2 regions of the Pseudoalteromonas sp. ECSMB14103 genome follow, and region 2 is predicted to be linked to the other one. Evidence: riboswitches for the same ligand, from Rfam matches in the RefSeq annotation. Region 2 holds a riboswitch; the other holds the start of a gene.
The links. A riboswitch is a leader RNA that binds a small molecule or an ion and turns the genes downstream of it on or off. The one in region 2 is predicted to bind cobalamin.

Region 1: linked by a shared signal. The riboswitch ahead of RF53_RS15890 (ABC transporter ATP-binding protein) and the one ahead of RF53_RS11300 (TonB-dependent receptor domain-containing protein) in region 2 are both predicted to bind cobalamin.

Annotation. Positions count from the first base shown of each region.
Region 1 is NZ_JWGY01000011.1:61,752-69,725, reverse strand. It holds gene RF53_RS15910 (GGDEF domain-containing response regulator) at 1-734, opposite strand, end outside; gene RF53_RS15905 (DUF413 domain-containing protein) at 820-1,194, opposite strand; gene RF53_RS15900 (LysR family transcriptional regulator) at 1,286-2,140, shown strand; gene RF53_RS15895 (porin) at 2,326-3,255, shown strand; cobalamin riboswitch at 3,303-3,441, shown strand; gene RF53_RS15890 (ABC transporter ATP-binding protein) at 3,518-4,318, shown strand; gene RF53_RS15885 (FecCD family ABC transporter permease) at 4,320-5,324, shown strand; gene RF53_RS15880 (cobyric acid synthase) at 5,327-6,808, shown strand; gene cobO (cob(I)yrinic acid a,c-diamide adenosyltransferase) at 6,801-7,400, shown strand; gene RF53_RS15870 (cobalamin-binding protein) at 7,400-7,974, shown strand, end outside.
Region 2 is NZ_JWGY01000006.1:57,719-65,692, forward strand. It holds gene RF53_RS11270 (TetR/AcrR family transcriptional regulator) at 1-627, shown strand, start outside; gene thiI (tRNA uracil 4-sulfurtransferase ThiI) at 726-2,183, shown strand; gene RF53_RS11280 (ketopantoate reductase family protein) at 2,222-3,124, opposite strand; gene RF53_RS11285 (VanZ family protein) at 3,117-3,467, opposite strand; gene RF53_RS11290 (YajQ family cyclic di-GMP-binding protein) at 3,620-4,102, shown strand; cobalamin riboswitch at 4,236-4,399, shown strand; gene RF53_RS11300 (TonB-dependent receptor domain-containing protein) at 4,433-6,259, shown strand; gene msrA (peptide-methionine (S)-S-oxide reductase MsrA) at 6,304-6,840, opposite strand; gene RF53_RS11310 (efflux RND transporter permease subunit) at 6,923-7,974, opposite strand, start outside.

The sequences.
Region 1 (7,974 bases), on a different contig from region 2:
TCAAGCATGCCAACGTTTTGGCTTAGCCTGCAATAAAACTCTTCGTTATTAAACGGTTTATGCAGGTAATCGTTTGCACCATTTTTTAGGAATAAGCTTGATAGCTCAGATGAATCAGCACCAGAAATACCAATAATTGCCTTTTCATCGTTACTGTAAATTCTGCGAATTTCGCTACACAACTCATCGCCGTTCATGTTGGGCATCTCGTTGTCGGTAATGATCACTGAGATATCGGGTGAGTTAGCAAGAACTTCTAGTGCTTTTTTTCCATCTTCAGCTTCGGATACTTGGTATTTGTGACGTAACAATAAGCTCACAACATAGTGGCGGGTAGATATAGAGTCATCAACAACTAGTACTTTTACATTTTCATTGCGAGGTAAACGTTTTAACTGTTTTTCAAGATATTGATAGGCCTGTTTATTTTCTTTTATTATATAGTCAATAATAGGGTACTTTTCTACCATGTTACGCGTTTTTTTATCTATATTTCCCGTCATAACAATGGTAGGAATTTCAGCGTCAACGGTGCAGGGAATCGCTTCACCCATTGGCGCATCAGGCAAAATAAAATCTACAACAGCGCAAAAGTAATTATTTTGACTAATTAGTATTTTTGTTTGTGCTAACGTTTCTGCTACATCTACTTCGTAGCCTACTTTTAGCGCTATATGTTTCTGCACAAGCGCTATAGCAGGTGTATCTTCAACTATTAATATTTTTCGCTTCACGGAACACCCAGTTTATATTATGCAAAAAAATTGCTTAATACACTTTGTAACCGTAAAAGCGCCAAAAAGCAAATAGCTGAGTGTGTTATAGGCTATCTGATTCTGAAAAACGTTCATGATTTATTGGCGCAGGGCTCGATATTTTTGAGCGGCCAAATAAGGTATGAAACTTCGTTTTACATGTCGTAAGCTTTAGGTATTTTAGCCATGCTCGCTCAATCGGATTAGTGGGTTCTTGTGAGCCAGTTACTACGGCTACAAAATTTTCTTGGTGCCCATTTTGTGGTTCAATCGTCTTACTATATAAACCTTTTAAAACAATGCCATGTTGTTCTAGTATACTGGCTTCTAATAAGGTGAAATTTCCGCTGCGGCTAAAACCACGTGGAAAATTTTGATCATCATAAAATTGACGTTGGCTAACAAATGCTTGGCGTAGTAGTGAAATGTTAATGCTCATAGCTATATCCTCATACCCTATTAATTAGTTGGAGTATGATGCAAGTTTGGCATTTTTTTAAACAAGTTATTTTTATCGTGAGGATAAAAAAGTGGATATCGATTTATTAAAAACATTTGTTGAAGTAGTGCGCACGCGTCATTTCGGTAAAGCCGCAGAGAACCTCTATATAACGCAGTCGGCGGTCAGTTTTCGTATTCGTCAATTAGAGCAAGGGCTTGGTGTTAATTTATTTATTCGCCAGCGTAATAATATTCAATTAACAGCGCCTGGTGAGCGGTTGTTGCCTCATGCGCAAATGATCATAACTGGTATGCAGCGCGCCAAAGTAGATGTAGCCCTTGCTGATAATATGCATAAACAAATTAGCTTGGCCGGGACGCCTAATATTTGGGATGCCTTTTTGCAGTTTGGTATTACTAATATTGTGTCGGCTATGCCGGGAGTCTCTTTGGTTGCTGAAGTTAAAGCCCAGCAAGAAAGCACGCGATTATTGCTTGAGCGCACGCTTGATTTAGCCATTTTATTTGATCCACCAAAAGTAGATGAGTTAGTTGTTGAGCGTATTTGTGAACTGCCTATTATTCCTGTAAGTGGGTATGACACTGCAACAAACGAAAACTTTTTTGATAATCAGTACGTGTATGTTGACTGGGGAACGACATTTTCACTTTGGCATGCACGCCAGTTTACCGGTAAAACGCCTCCTTACTTTAGAACAAGTACCGGACGAATTGCACTCGATTTAATACTACAATGTGGTGGTAGCGCATTTATTCCACATGTTTTGGTTGAGCAACATTTAGAAAATGGTGAATTATTTCATGTAAAAAATGTAGAAAATACGTCAAGAGATATATTTGTAGCCTACCATAGAGATAACGAACAAAAGGAACTGATAGAAACACTCATAAATTTACTACCTACCATTAAGGCACATGCTTAGTAATTGGGTTTTAAGTGGGTACATATTTGTATGATTGATGTTCATGTCCTTTTGATTTCATAAATAATGCAGTTTTATTAACTTTAAAAGTCAAAAATATTTCATTTGTAATATTTCTGTCATTTAGTGGTGACAAACTGCAGTCGTTTTAAAAATTAGTCTTTTGTGATTATCGAGGAAATAACATGAAATTTGTAAAATCGAGCTTATGTGTCGCTTTGCTAAGTGGTTTATCTTTTAATGTACTTGCTGACGTTGATGTTTACGGTAAAGCAAATGTGACTGTTCAGTCTACAGATGACGGCGAAGGGTCGTTCACTGAAATTAAAAGTAATGCATCTCGTTTTGGCCTTAAAGGTTCTGAAAAAATTACCGATGGCTTAGAAGCAGTTTATAAGTTTGAGTTTCAAGTTGATGTAACTGATGCAGACTCAAAAGGCGACGACGATAATATTTCTGCGCGTAACCAATATGTTGGTGTTAAAGGCTCGTTTGGTCAGGTAGTAGTGGGTCGTAACGACACGGCGTTTAAACAAGCGCAAGGTAAACTCGATTTATTTAATGACCTTGAAGGCGATATTAAAAACGTATTCAAGGGTGAAAACCGTTTAGGTGATTCAATTACATATACTTCTAACTCATACGAAGGTTTTAAAGTACTTGCTACTTTTATTGCTGAGGATGATGTAGATGCTGATAACGGTTACTCAATGGCAGTAACTTACGGTGATTCAGCACTTAAAAAGAGTGCGGTATATGCCTCAATTGCAGCTGACAGCGAAGTAAATGGTTACGATGTTGTACGTGCGTCAATCCAAGGTAAAGTTGAAGACTTTAAACTCGGTGCTATGTACCAAACTCAAGAAAAAGTAGACGGTTCAGCTGAAGGTGACGGTTACTTATTAAATGCAGCATACAGCATGGGTAAAAATACGTTTAAAGTTCAGTACCAAGCAATGGACTTTGACGATAGTGATGATAAAACAGCTATTTCAGTGGGTGTTGATCACAAGCTTAACAAAAACATTAAAGTATTTGGCTTTTACTCAAGCTTTGATATGGACAACAACGTAGACCAAGATTACTTAGGTTTAGGTATGGAATATAAGTTTTAACGACGAGTTAAAACACTCCCTTTTTAACCGCGCTGTAATTAGCGCGGTTTTTTTTGCTTTAAATTATTTACTTACCCGCCCATAATAGAGCTTCATTTGGAATGAGGTGCAATTCCTCAACTGTTCCCGCAACTGTAATTAGCGCTATGCTTTAAGTCAGATACAAATCAATTTTTAATGAGCGGGCCTACTCATGCTAATTTTAATGTACTCCTTTTTGGTGGTTGCATTACAAGTGGGTACTCGTGTCTAGGACAGAGTATTGCAAACTAAAGCACCATTATTAAACGTTCAAAATCTCTCGTGGGGAATAGCAAATAAACCTATTCTCAAACACATTAATGTGCAAATACCTGAAGGTAAATTTGTGGGCTTAATTGGCCCTAATGGTGCAGGTAAGTCGAGTTTACTGCGTTGTTTATATCGTTTTAATAAGCCTAATGAAGGGGTTATAGAGTTTAATAACCATGATATTTGGCAGCTTAAAAGTGATGAATATGCAAAGTGCGTTGCTGTTGTTTTACAAGAGGCGCCATCGCATTTTAATTTGTCGTTATTTGATGTTGTGGCTCTTGGCCTAACGCCTCATAAATCGTTATTTAGTTCAACATCGCAAAGCGAAAAACAACAAATCACTCTAGCTATAAAAACGGTAGGGCTTGAGCTGCACACAAATCAAAATTTTGAATCGCTCTCTGGGGGCGAAAAGCAGCGCGCACTCATTGCACGTGCTATTGTTCAGCAACCTCAGCTGTTAATTATGGATGAGCCCACTAGCCACCTTGATGTTAAATATCAAATACAGGTTATGGAGCTGGCAAAGTCTCTTGGTGTTACAGTATTTGCTTCGTTTCATGATCTTAATTTGGCTAGCGCTATGTGTGATGAGCTTGTCGTCATTAAAAATGGAGAAATAACGCATACCGGCTCTCCCGCAGAGGTACTGACTGAGCACATGCTTGATGATGTATTTGGTGTATGCGCTCAGGTTAGTAACCATCCTCAAGAATCTCAATTGGGTAAAGTTACGCCTCATATTACCTACTTTTATGGTTATAAATAATATGTTTGCCATGCATGTACGCCATTCAGTTGCACTGATTATCTGTATTACTATTGCCTTAGTGAGTTTATTTTTAGCATTGAGCTTTGGTGCTGCAGATACCTCAATACAGGATGTATTTAACAGTTTTATTTATTTAAATGATGCTTCATTGACCAGCCGTATTATTTTTGAATTAAGAATGCCCCGTACATTATTGGCGTTTTTAGCCGGTGCGGGGTTAGCTATTGCTGGGCTAATTTTACAAACCGTGACACGTAACCCATTATCAGATCCTTACTTATTCGGTATATCGTCAGGTGCTTCGTTTGGTGTAGTTGTACTTATGGCATTTGTGGGAATTAGCGCGGGTTTTATGCTTTCGGCCGCAGCCTTGCTTGGTAGCTTATTAGCAATGAGCTTACTTATATTAATTGCCACAAGGCAGCAGGGCGGGCAAGTTGAGTCTATGTTACTTGCTGGTGTTGCACTCTCGTTTTTATTTAGTGCATTTACGAGTTTGTTGCTTTATTGGAGCGAGCCGCAAGCCGTTGCAGCTATTTTATTTTGGACCTTAGGAAGTTTTGCACGTGCGCAGTGGGCAACGCTTTGGATACCCTTTTTAGTGATTACACTGTGCACCTGCGTAATGATTAGCTTTAGGCGCCAGCTTAATGCCATGTTATTAGGTGACGAAAGTGCCATAACCCTTGGTGTTAAAGTGCATCGATTTAGGTTGCTGATGCTAATTTTAAGCTCATTAATAACCGCTGTGCTGGTGGCAATGTGTGGCGGTATTGGTTTTGTTGGATTAATGGTGCCACATATTGTGCGCTTTTTTATTTCACAAGGCACCGTAGCAGGGCTATTAATAACAAGCATAGTGGGAGGTACATTTATGGTGTGGGTCGATGTACTGTCTCGTTCTTTACTTCAAAATCAAGAGTTGCCAGTAGGGGTGATCACGGCCGCTATGGGGAGTGCGTTTTTCTTAAGTTTACTCTTTTTTAGAAAGTCTAAGGTGTAGCCATGAAAACACTCATGATACAGGGTACTACCTCGGATGCGGGAAAAAGCACCTTAGTGGCTGCACTTTGCCGAGTATTTGCAAATCAAGGCATAAAAGTCGCACCGTTTAAGCCACAAAATATGGCACTTAATAGCGCAGTGACAAACGACGGTGGCGAAATTGGCCGTGCGCAAGCTTTGCAAGCTATTGCTGCTAAGGTAGAGCCCGAAACCGACTTTAACCCGATATTACTTAAGCCCAATAGCGATACAGGCGCCCAAGTTATTATTCATGGTAAAGCGATTAGCAACATGGAAGCCGGCAAGTACCACGATTATAAAAAAGTCGCCATGGACGCTGTCATTACATCACACGAGCGTTTAGCAAAACGGTTTGATCTTTTATTGGTGGAAGGTGCGGGAAGCCCCGCTGAAATAAACCTGCGTAAAAACGACATAGCTAACATGGGCTACGCTGAAAAAGTAGACTGCCCAGTGATTATTATTGCTGATATAGATAAAGGCGGTGTATTTGCTCATTTAGTGGGGACATTGGCATTACTTAGCGGATCTGAGCAAGCACGTGTAAAGGGTTTTGTAATTAACCGTTTTAGAGGTGATATAAGTTTGCTTCAAGGAGGGCTTGACTGGTTAGAGCAATACACGGGTAAGCCTGTTTTAGGAGTACTGCCATACCTTCACGATTTAACTCTCGACGCGGAAGACGCTGTTGCAATAAACAATAACGTTACCCATGCAACTATCAATATTGCAATATTATTAGTGCCGCATATTAGTAACCATACCGATTTTGACGCACTGCGTTTACACCCAAATATTAATGTTAACTATATACGCCATACGCAGGTCATTCCTGATGTTGAGCTTATTATATTGCCAGGTAGTAAAAACGTACTTGGCGATTTAACCTTTTTGATAAACGAAGGGTGGGATAATCAGATAAAACGCCACTTACGCTATGGTGGAAAAGTACTTGGGATTTGTGGGGGAATGCAAATGCTGGGTAATATAATTTACGACCCCGAGGGTGTTGAGTCGTCATTAAAAAGTGTGGATGGGTTAGCCTTATGTGAGTTTGAAACCACACTCATATCGCAAAAAGTATTAAGTAAAGTGACGGCCACTTTAAAGCTAAATAATCGACAAACTTTATGTAGTGGTTATGAAATCCATGCTGGAGTAAGTAAAGGCAATGGATTAAAGACCCCTTTAATTACCTTTAGTCAGCATCCAAATGGGTTTAAAACAGATGGTTTTATAAGTGACGATAATGCAATTGCGGGCACTTATTTACACGGTTTATTTGATGAGCCCAACGCCACGATGGAAATTTTAAAATGGGTAAAGCCAGATTTAAATATTGATCCAATAAGTATTGATACACACCGCGAACAGCAGTTAGCGCGTTTAGCAACCATGTGCGAAACACATTTAGATATAGCGCAAATTACCTCGATTTATAAAGGGCATAATAATGACTGAACAAACAAACGACAAACACAAACAGCGCCAGCAAAAAGTAAAAGAACACGTAGATGCCCGTGTTGAAGCCGCGCAAGAGGTTAAAGGTATTTTTCAGGTTATTACTGGCAATGGTAAAGGTAAATCGACTTCTGGTTTTGGCGTGGTAGCACGCTGTGTTGGCCACGGTCAAAAAGCCGCTGTGTGTCAATTCATAAAAGGGACATGGGAGTGTGGTGAGCGTAATTTATTACAAGGCGCAGGCGTTGAATTTGCTGTAATGAATACTGGCTTTACATGGGATACACAAAATAAAGAAGCCGATACCTTAGCAGCGCAAGCAACATGGCAAGAGGCAAAGCGCATGCTTGCCGACAGCAGTATTAACTTAGTGTTACTTGATGAGCTTACCTACATGGTGACTTATGGTTATATCGACTTAGACGAAGTACTAAGCGCACTTAATAATCGCCCAGCTATGCAGTCGGTTATTATCACAGGACGCGCAGCGCACAGAGCATTGACTGACCTTGCCGATACAGTGAGCGAAATACGTAATGTAAAACACGCATTCGACTCAGGTGTAAAAGCGTTAGAAGGGTTTGACTACTAGTGTTTAAATTGCTTTTTATAGGTTTAATGCTGCTTAGTTTACACGGTAATGCTGTGGCGAACTCAGCGCCTGAGATTAAAAAACTACGTATAGTTGCGCTTGCCCCACACATAGTTGAAAACCTATTTGCCATTGGTGCAGGTGACAATATTGTGGGTACCGTTGACTATGCCGATTACCCATATGAAGCAAAAAATATAGCTCGCATTGGCGGGTACTATGGTATTTCTCTTGAGAAATTATTAGCCTTAAAACCTGATTTAGTGATTGCTTGGAAAAGCGGAAATCAGCAGGAAGATATCGCACAAATAGAGCGCTTGGGTATTCAAGTTCATTTAAGTAACCCTACAACCATAGAAGGCGTGCAAACTGAGCTACTAACACTTGGCAAACTGACAGGGTACGAAAAGCAAAGCCAACAGGTTGCTAAAGCTTTTAAGCAAAAGTTAACCGCTATTATTAAAAACCAGCAAGGGAAGCAGCCTATATCTGGCTTTTATCAGTTGTGGGCTGAGCCTATGATGACCATCAGTGAAAGTACATGGATTGGCCAACTAGTAAATACCTGTCACGT
Region 2 (7,974 bases):
ACCAGTATTTCGTTGTTTAATGAAAATGGTGAGCGTGCAATCACAACGAACCATATTGCATCGAGCTTAGGGATGAGTCCGGGGAATCTTTATTATCACTTTAAAAATAAAGAAGATATTATTCGCCATATTTTTGCGCTTTACCGTGATCACTTAAGTACACATTTTAAGCCTATTGATAAAGACGACGATGCATTTAGTCATTTAACTGCTTATCTCGACTCGCTATTTGAACTTATGTGGCGTTTTCACTTTTTTTACGACAACCTTGGCGATATCCTCTCCAGAGATACCGACTTAAAACAAGCGTATATTGATTTTCAGCTTGAGTTATTAGAGCAAGTTCGTAACGTTATTTTGGGATTGCGTGATAAAGGCATGATCGCCATTGACGAACAAGACGTGACCGAATTAGCACACACACTTAAACTAACTGTTAGCTTTTGGACACCTTATATAAAAGCACGAAGACCCAGTGGTTCGCTGGCTGAGCAAGATATTTATTATGGTATTTTAAAAGTATTGGCTTTATTTAGGGCTTACAGTACAGAAAAAAGCAGCGTACAGATGAACCAACTTCGCGAAAAGTACACGGCACTTGCACAGCAAGCACCGGCAGTAGCATAACGCTTCATTTATTGGCTGTTTCCTAGACGTTAAAATTTTTGCTATAATCGCGCGCCAAATGCCTGGGAGCGCGAATTCCCGCAGTCTAAGAGTGAACTATGCTTAAATTTATCGTCAAACTACACCCCGAAATAGCTATTAAAAGCCGCTCGGTTCGTAAACGCTTTACTAAAGTGTTAGAAAATAACATTAAAATTGTATTGCGTCGTATTGACGAAAAAGTACAAGTAAGAAACAACTGGGATAACATTTCAGTTGTCACCAAATTAACTGACGCGCAAACTCGGTTAGACTTTATTGATGGTTTGCAACGTATTCCAGGTATAGTGCAATTTATTGAAGTGACCGAAATCGAATTTAGTACGTTGGACGAAATTTATCAAAAAACCTTTGAGTTAATTGGCCACACAATTGCGGGTAAAACATTTTGTGTACGTGCAAAGCGTATAGGCCAACACGACTTTACCTCAACTGATTTAGAGCGTTACGTTGGTGGTGGTTTAAACCAACACGTTGAAGGTGCCCGCGTAAAACTTAGCCGCCCAGAGGTGACTATTCGTCTAGAAGTAAAAGACGACAAAGCCTACATTGTAACGCAAACACATTTGGGTATGGCGGGCTTCCCTTTGCCAACTCAAGAAGATGTGCTGTCGTTAATGTCGGGTGGGTTTGACTCAGGCGTAGCTAGCTACCAAATGATACGAAAAGGCGCGCGTACGCACTTTTTGTTCTTTAATTTAGGTGGCGCTGCCCACGAAATTGGCGTTAAACAAGCGAGTTACTTTTTATGGAAAAAATACAGCTCTACTCATAAAGTAAAATTTATTACGGTCGACTTTGAACCTGTTGTTGCCGAAATTTTAGAAAACGTTGAGAACAGCCAAATGGGCGTTGTACTCAAGCGTATGATGATGCGTGCCGGTAGCGCAGTGGCCGAAAAGCTAAATATTCAAGCGCTTGTAACGGGTGAGAGTATAGGGCAGGTGTCTAGCCAAACGTTGGCTAATTTAAGTGTGATTGACCGCGTAACCGAAACCCTTATTTTACGCCCGCTAATTCAGCATGATAAGCAAGAGATTATAAACATTGCGCGCCAAATCGGTACCGCTGAAATGGCCGAAACTATGCCAGAATACTGTGGTGTTATATCTAAAAAGCCAACGGTAAAAGCAAAAATAGACGTGATTAAAGGCGAAGAAGAAAAGTTCGACTTTGATGTACTTGATACCGTTATAGATAACGCGCGTGTTATGGATGTTCGTGATATCGACGTAGAAGCTAAGCAAGAGCTTAAAGAGGCTGAGTCGGTTGCCGATTTACCGCCAGGTTCAGTTGTTGTTGATATTCGCTCGCCAGAAGAAGAAGACGCGGCGCCGCTTGAAATTGAAGGTATTGAAGTAATTCACCTACCGTTTTTCCGCTTAGCTACGAAGTTTGGCGACCTACCAAAAGATAAAGACTACTACCTATATTGTGATAGAGGTGTAATGAGCCAGTTGCAAGCGCTTATTTTACACGAGCAAGGCTTTACAACTGTAAAAGTTTATCGTCCTTAAAGGGTAAGTAAATACGTTAATAGTTTATAAAGCGTGGTTTAAACCACGCTTTTTTTTGCCTGAATTTTAGCAAGTAACTCATTATTAGTTGGGGTTTTGATTTTGTAACGTTTGCCTTGCTCGCTAATATACCCACAAATAGCCATTATTTCTGTTGGCCTGTTATTAGCAATATCTTGCTGCATTGAAGAATAATTTTCAGCGGTAAGCGACATTACGGTGTAAGCGTTATTTAACGCATCAGCTAAAGCAATATTCAACCCTTTTGCGTTAGCAACCCTGCAGCCCTCATAGAGTAAACTCATTATCGTTGCGCTAAATGCAGGGGCACGCAATTGGCCGTTTTTTATATTGTGAAGTGCAGTTAGTGGGTTAATAGCCACATTAACCAACAGCTTTTCAAAGCGAAGTTGCTCAATGTTATTGACCATTTTTAAATTAGGAATTGCTTGAAGTAGTGGTGATATAAATTGTGGATTTTTAGCTGCAAGTTTATTACAGCCACCAATCACGCTTTGCCCTTCACCGGTATGTTGCACAATGTACTGGGTAGACTTAAATCCGGCCATGCTGGTGGTTAAAAAGTATAGTGCTTGCTGAGTGTTCAGCTGAGGAATAAGCTCTTCAATATTTCCCATTCCATTATGAGAAACGACTAATGTTGAATTTGCAGCAAGATAAGGTTTTATTTGTGAAAACGCATCTTGGACCTGAAAAGCTTTAACTGTAAAAATAACAACATCATAACTAGGTTGTTGCGCCAGATCGCTTAAATTAATAAAGCGTGCATTAATGTTATGTGACGGGGCATTTTTACGGCTATAAAAACGCGTATTGCAGGTTGGTTTGCGTGTTAAAACATGAACATTATTTTTGTGACTTAAAAAGTGGCTTAGTAACAAGCCAATAGCGCCATCGCCTACAATTAAAATATTAGTCATAGGGATTCTTTTTTCGAGGTGTAAAAATAACTCTTAGTAAAAAGTAACTAGCAGCACCAGCAAAATCAGCTATAAAATCGCCAATAGAGGCCTGCCTGTAAGGGAGCGCGTCTTGCATTATTTCAATTGATGCGCCGTAACCGGCCAATAACAAAATTTGTGCGTATAAAGGAAGCTTAAACGCTTTATCCATAATAATGGCAAGCACAAAAAAAATCCCAAAATGGGCTACTTTATCAATGTGTGGAAATAGGTTAGCTGCGCCTTTTATTTCTTTGGCAAATAAAAAAGTAAACGCTACGATGCTGAGTAAAAAAACAGCTTGGTAAACACGCCTTGTCACGTAAAATCCTAGAGTCGCTTAAAAAAGAAGCTTAAGTATATCAAACTAAATTAGTATCGCACCTGAACAAGATGCAGAAAAATGTAAAGATTTATAATTTTAGCGTTATAATTGCGCCATAAAATTAAGATTGAATAGTTAGGAGAAAACCAATGCCTTCATTTGATATTGTATCTGAAGTAGAAATGAACGAAGCACAAAATGCGGTAGATAATGCAAACCGTGAACTTGAGACTCGCTTTGACTTTAGAGGTGTTGATGCATCTATTGAGCTAAACGACAAAACAATTAAGCTAAAAGCTGAAGCTGATTCACAGGTTATGCAATTGTTTGATATTTTAGCGGGTAAAGTTTCTAAGCGTGGTATGGATGTAGCGAGCTTAGAGTTGCAAGATATTAGCCGTGCAGGTAAAAATGTTTTTCGTAACGTTGCGCTAAAGCAAGGTATTGAAAAAGATGTGGCTAAAAAAGTAGTAAAAGCCATTAAAGATTCTAAAGTAAAAGTGCAAGCGGCTATTCAAGGCGAGGAAGTACGCGTAACGGGTAAAAAGCGTGATGACTTACAAGCTGCTATGCAAGTGGTGCGTACTGCCGATTTAGGTCAGCCTTTTCAGTTTAAAAACTTCCGCGATTAATTATAAAAGCCTTTTTGGGGGCTTTTTTTATAAACGCTACATAGTTTTTTTTAATTGATTCGCTTTTTAGCTGTATAGACGTCCGTTGACATTTTTTATTAAACTCCTCACAATAGCGGCCTATTTTCAAGGTGCTTATTAATCTTTTCAATGGTTTGATTTTTTTAATGAGATAATCGGGAAGTTGGTGCGTTTTCATGATGACTACAATCCCAACACTGCCCCCGCAACGGTAAAGTAATGCATAAAGCTATGTACTTACTGAGTCCGGAGACCGGCCTTGATGTAATCTTACTTAGTTCTTTGCGGTGGGCAAAGAAGGGGAACTTCATGTTAAAAAAAACAACTCTTGGCGTTGCAATTACTGCTGTGCTGTCACTATCTGTATCTGCTGCAGAGCAATCAATCGAAACCATTACGGTAACCGCTAATAAGTTTGAACAATCAATTACTAATGTATTAGCGAGTGTAAATGTTATAACTCGTAATGACATTGAAACCAGTAATGTTCGCGACTTACCAACGCTATTAACCACTCAAGTTGGGTTTCAGGTTAACCCTAACGGCGGTTTTGGTCAAAATGCAGGTGTTTCATTGCGCGGTACAGGGTCAGGTGATACGCTCATTTTAATAGACGGTGTACGCACCGGTTCGGCAACGCTTGGTCAAAAAGCATTAAGTAATGTGCCATTAAATAGTATTGAACGCATAGAAATAATTAAAGGTTCACGTGCAGCTATTTATGGCTCTGATGCGTTAGCAGGTGTTATTAATATTATTACTCGGGAGTCAGATAACCTTTCGGTCAGTGCTACGTTTGGATCTGACGCGTACCAAGACTACCAGATTGCTGGCTCTGTAAAAGCAGGCGATGTAACAACGGCTTTTAATGCAGGATTTGAAAAGACGGACAACTTTGATGTACTTCAAGGTGCAGCACCCGATGAAGACGGTTTTGAAAACAAAAACCTTGGCTTTAAAGTAAACTATACCGACACACATTCCGGTAACTTTAAGTTACTAGGGCAATACAGCGAAGGCTTTGCTGATTACGACAGCCGCTTTAGTCCTGCCGATAGCACGATTGAGCGAGGGGATTTTAAAAATTACCAACTTTCGGCTGGTTGGAATAAAGACTATAAAAACCAAACTCACAGCCTTGATATAGCATTTGCAACGGATGACTCAGACAATCGTTATGTTGATTTTTCTCAAGGGCCAACAACAAGTACGTTTGTTACTAAGCGCTCACAAATTGACTACAACGGCCAATACCGCTTAAACGACACGTTAAACATTAGTGGTGGTATTAATTGGTACAATGATGACGTATCACAAAGCTCAACCACGTTTGAAGTGCAAGAGCGCGATGTATTAGCTGTATTTGTTGGCGCATATTACGATGCGGATGAGTTGCTTGCCAATTTAACTGTTCGTCAAGATGACGATGAGCAATTTGGTAATGAAACAACGTACACAGCGGCAGCTGGCTATCACTTATCTGAAGACGCAACTTTCAGAATAAGCCAAAGCACGGGCTTTAAAGCGCCAACATTTAATGATTTGTACTTTCCTCTTTACGGCAATGCCAATCTTCAACCTGAAACGTCAGTGAATCGTGAGCTTGGCTTAAACGTCGACTTTGATACTGTGCGTGTCGATGTCGCTATTTTTAGAAATGAAATTGAGGATAAAATTGATTATGACGCTAATTTTGCACTCACCAATATTAATGAGGCCCAATATGAAGGTGTTGAATTTAGTTTAGCCAATCAAATTTTGGGTTTTGATAGTAATGTGAATTTTGCTTACCTAAGTGCCGAAGATAAAGAAACAGGCGAAGCGCTTAGAAACGTTGCCAAACGAACCTTTAATTGGGAGCTTGCAAAACAGTTTGGTGCATTTGATACAAGCATAGCAATGCAATATCGCGGTGAGCGAGCAGGGGCGGTTTCGCAATTGGGTTCGTATACGCTTTGGAATTTAGCAGGCAATTACCAAGTAAATGATGAAATTACGGTGTCGCTTCGTATAGAAAACGTATTCGATAAGGAATACAACGCAGTCGATTCTAACGCTGATTTTACAACAGGGCAGGTGTATTACTACAACACGCCAGAGCGCCGCTTTTTTGCTGGCATAGATTACCAGTTTTAAATAATCTAAATAAAAAGCCCGGTTTTACCGGGCTTTTTTTGTTTTTACTCAGCTAAAAACTCTTTAAATACGGTTTCAAACTTATGTAATTTTGGTGCGATTAACATACTGCAATAACCCTGTTGTGGGTTTTCGTTGTAGTAATCTTGATGATAGTGCTCAGCAGGGTAGTAAGTTGTCACCGGGCTGACTTCGGTAACAATAGGCTCACTAACATGGGTTTGTAGCTGTTCAATCATAGTGTTAGTAAGCGCAAGTTGTTCGTCATTATGATAATAAACAACACTTCGGTATTGTGTGCCAATATCGTTACCTTGGCGATTTAACTGCGTGGCATCGTGCAAAGTAAAAAACATAGCGAGCAAGGTTTCAAAGCTTACAATAGTGCTATCAAATTCAACTTTTACTACTTCGGCATGGCCCGTTGTACCACTGCATACTGATTTGTATGTTGGATTGTCAGTATTGCCACCGGTATAACCCGAGCTTACATCAGACACGCCATTTACACGCCTAAATGCTGCGTCAATACACCAAAAACAGCCACCACCAAAGGTTGCTACTTGCGTTGTTGAACTCATAATTATTCCTAATATTTGACAAAGGTCACGCAAAGCATAAAGCTTAGCGCCATAACAACAAGGTTACGACGCGTTAGCTTGCTTAGATCTCTTCAAGCGGTTTTTCGGCTGCTTGTTTATTAAGTTTTTGTTGTAAATATTCAGGCGATTGTGTGTTACGAGCAAGCGTATAATACGCTGCTGGCACAACAAATAAAGTAAGTAGCGTTGAAACAATAACCCCGGTAAATACCACAACACCAATTACCATACGGCTTTCAGCGCCAGGGCCTGATGCTAATACCAATGGCACTGAGCTCATAACCGTTGTTAGCGATGTCATTATTATTGGGCGTAAACGTTGTGTAGCCGCTTGTAATATTGCTTCGCTAAATTCTACACCTTTGTCGCGTAATTGGTTGGTAAATTCAACAATGAGTATCCCGTTTTTAGCGCTTAACCCTATGAGCATAACAATACCAATTTGGCTGTAAATATTAAGCGTAAGTCCGGTAGACCAAAGACCAAACATCGCGCCCATTAAACCAAGCGGTACTGTTAGCATGATTACAAATGGGTGCATAAAGCTTTCAAATTGCGCTGCCAATACCAAAAAGGTAACTGTTAGCGCTAATACAAATACGTAGGTCATTGCTGATGCGCCTTCGTAATAAAGCTGAGATTCACCTTTGTAGTCTATTGCGCCGTCAATATCATTTTCTTCTGCGGCAACATTGTTTAAAAAGTTAAGTGCTTGTTCGAGTGTGTAACCATCGGCTAAGTTTGCGCTTAAGGTTATTGAGCGCATACGGTTGTAACGGTTTAAGCGTGAGGCCGTTGCTTCTTCTTTTAAGCTAATTAGGCTGTCTAGTGGAACAAGCTCACCACTGCGTGATTTAAGGTATATATTTGAAATATCGGTCGGGTTATTAAAGTCTTCTTTTGTACCTTTCAAAATGACATCGTATTCTTCACCTCTATCTATAAAGGTTGTCACACGACGCTGACCCAGCATGGTTTCGAGTGTTCGACCAACATCAGACACAGACACCCCTAAATCGGCCGCTTTATTTTTATCAATGCTGACTAAAAACTGTGGGAATGTTTCTTTGTAATCATGATCGATTCTAACAAGGCCTGGGTTTTGTTCTGCAC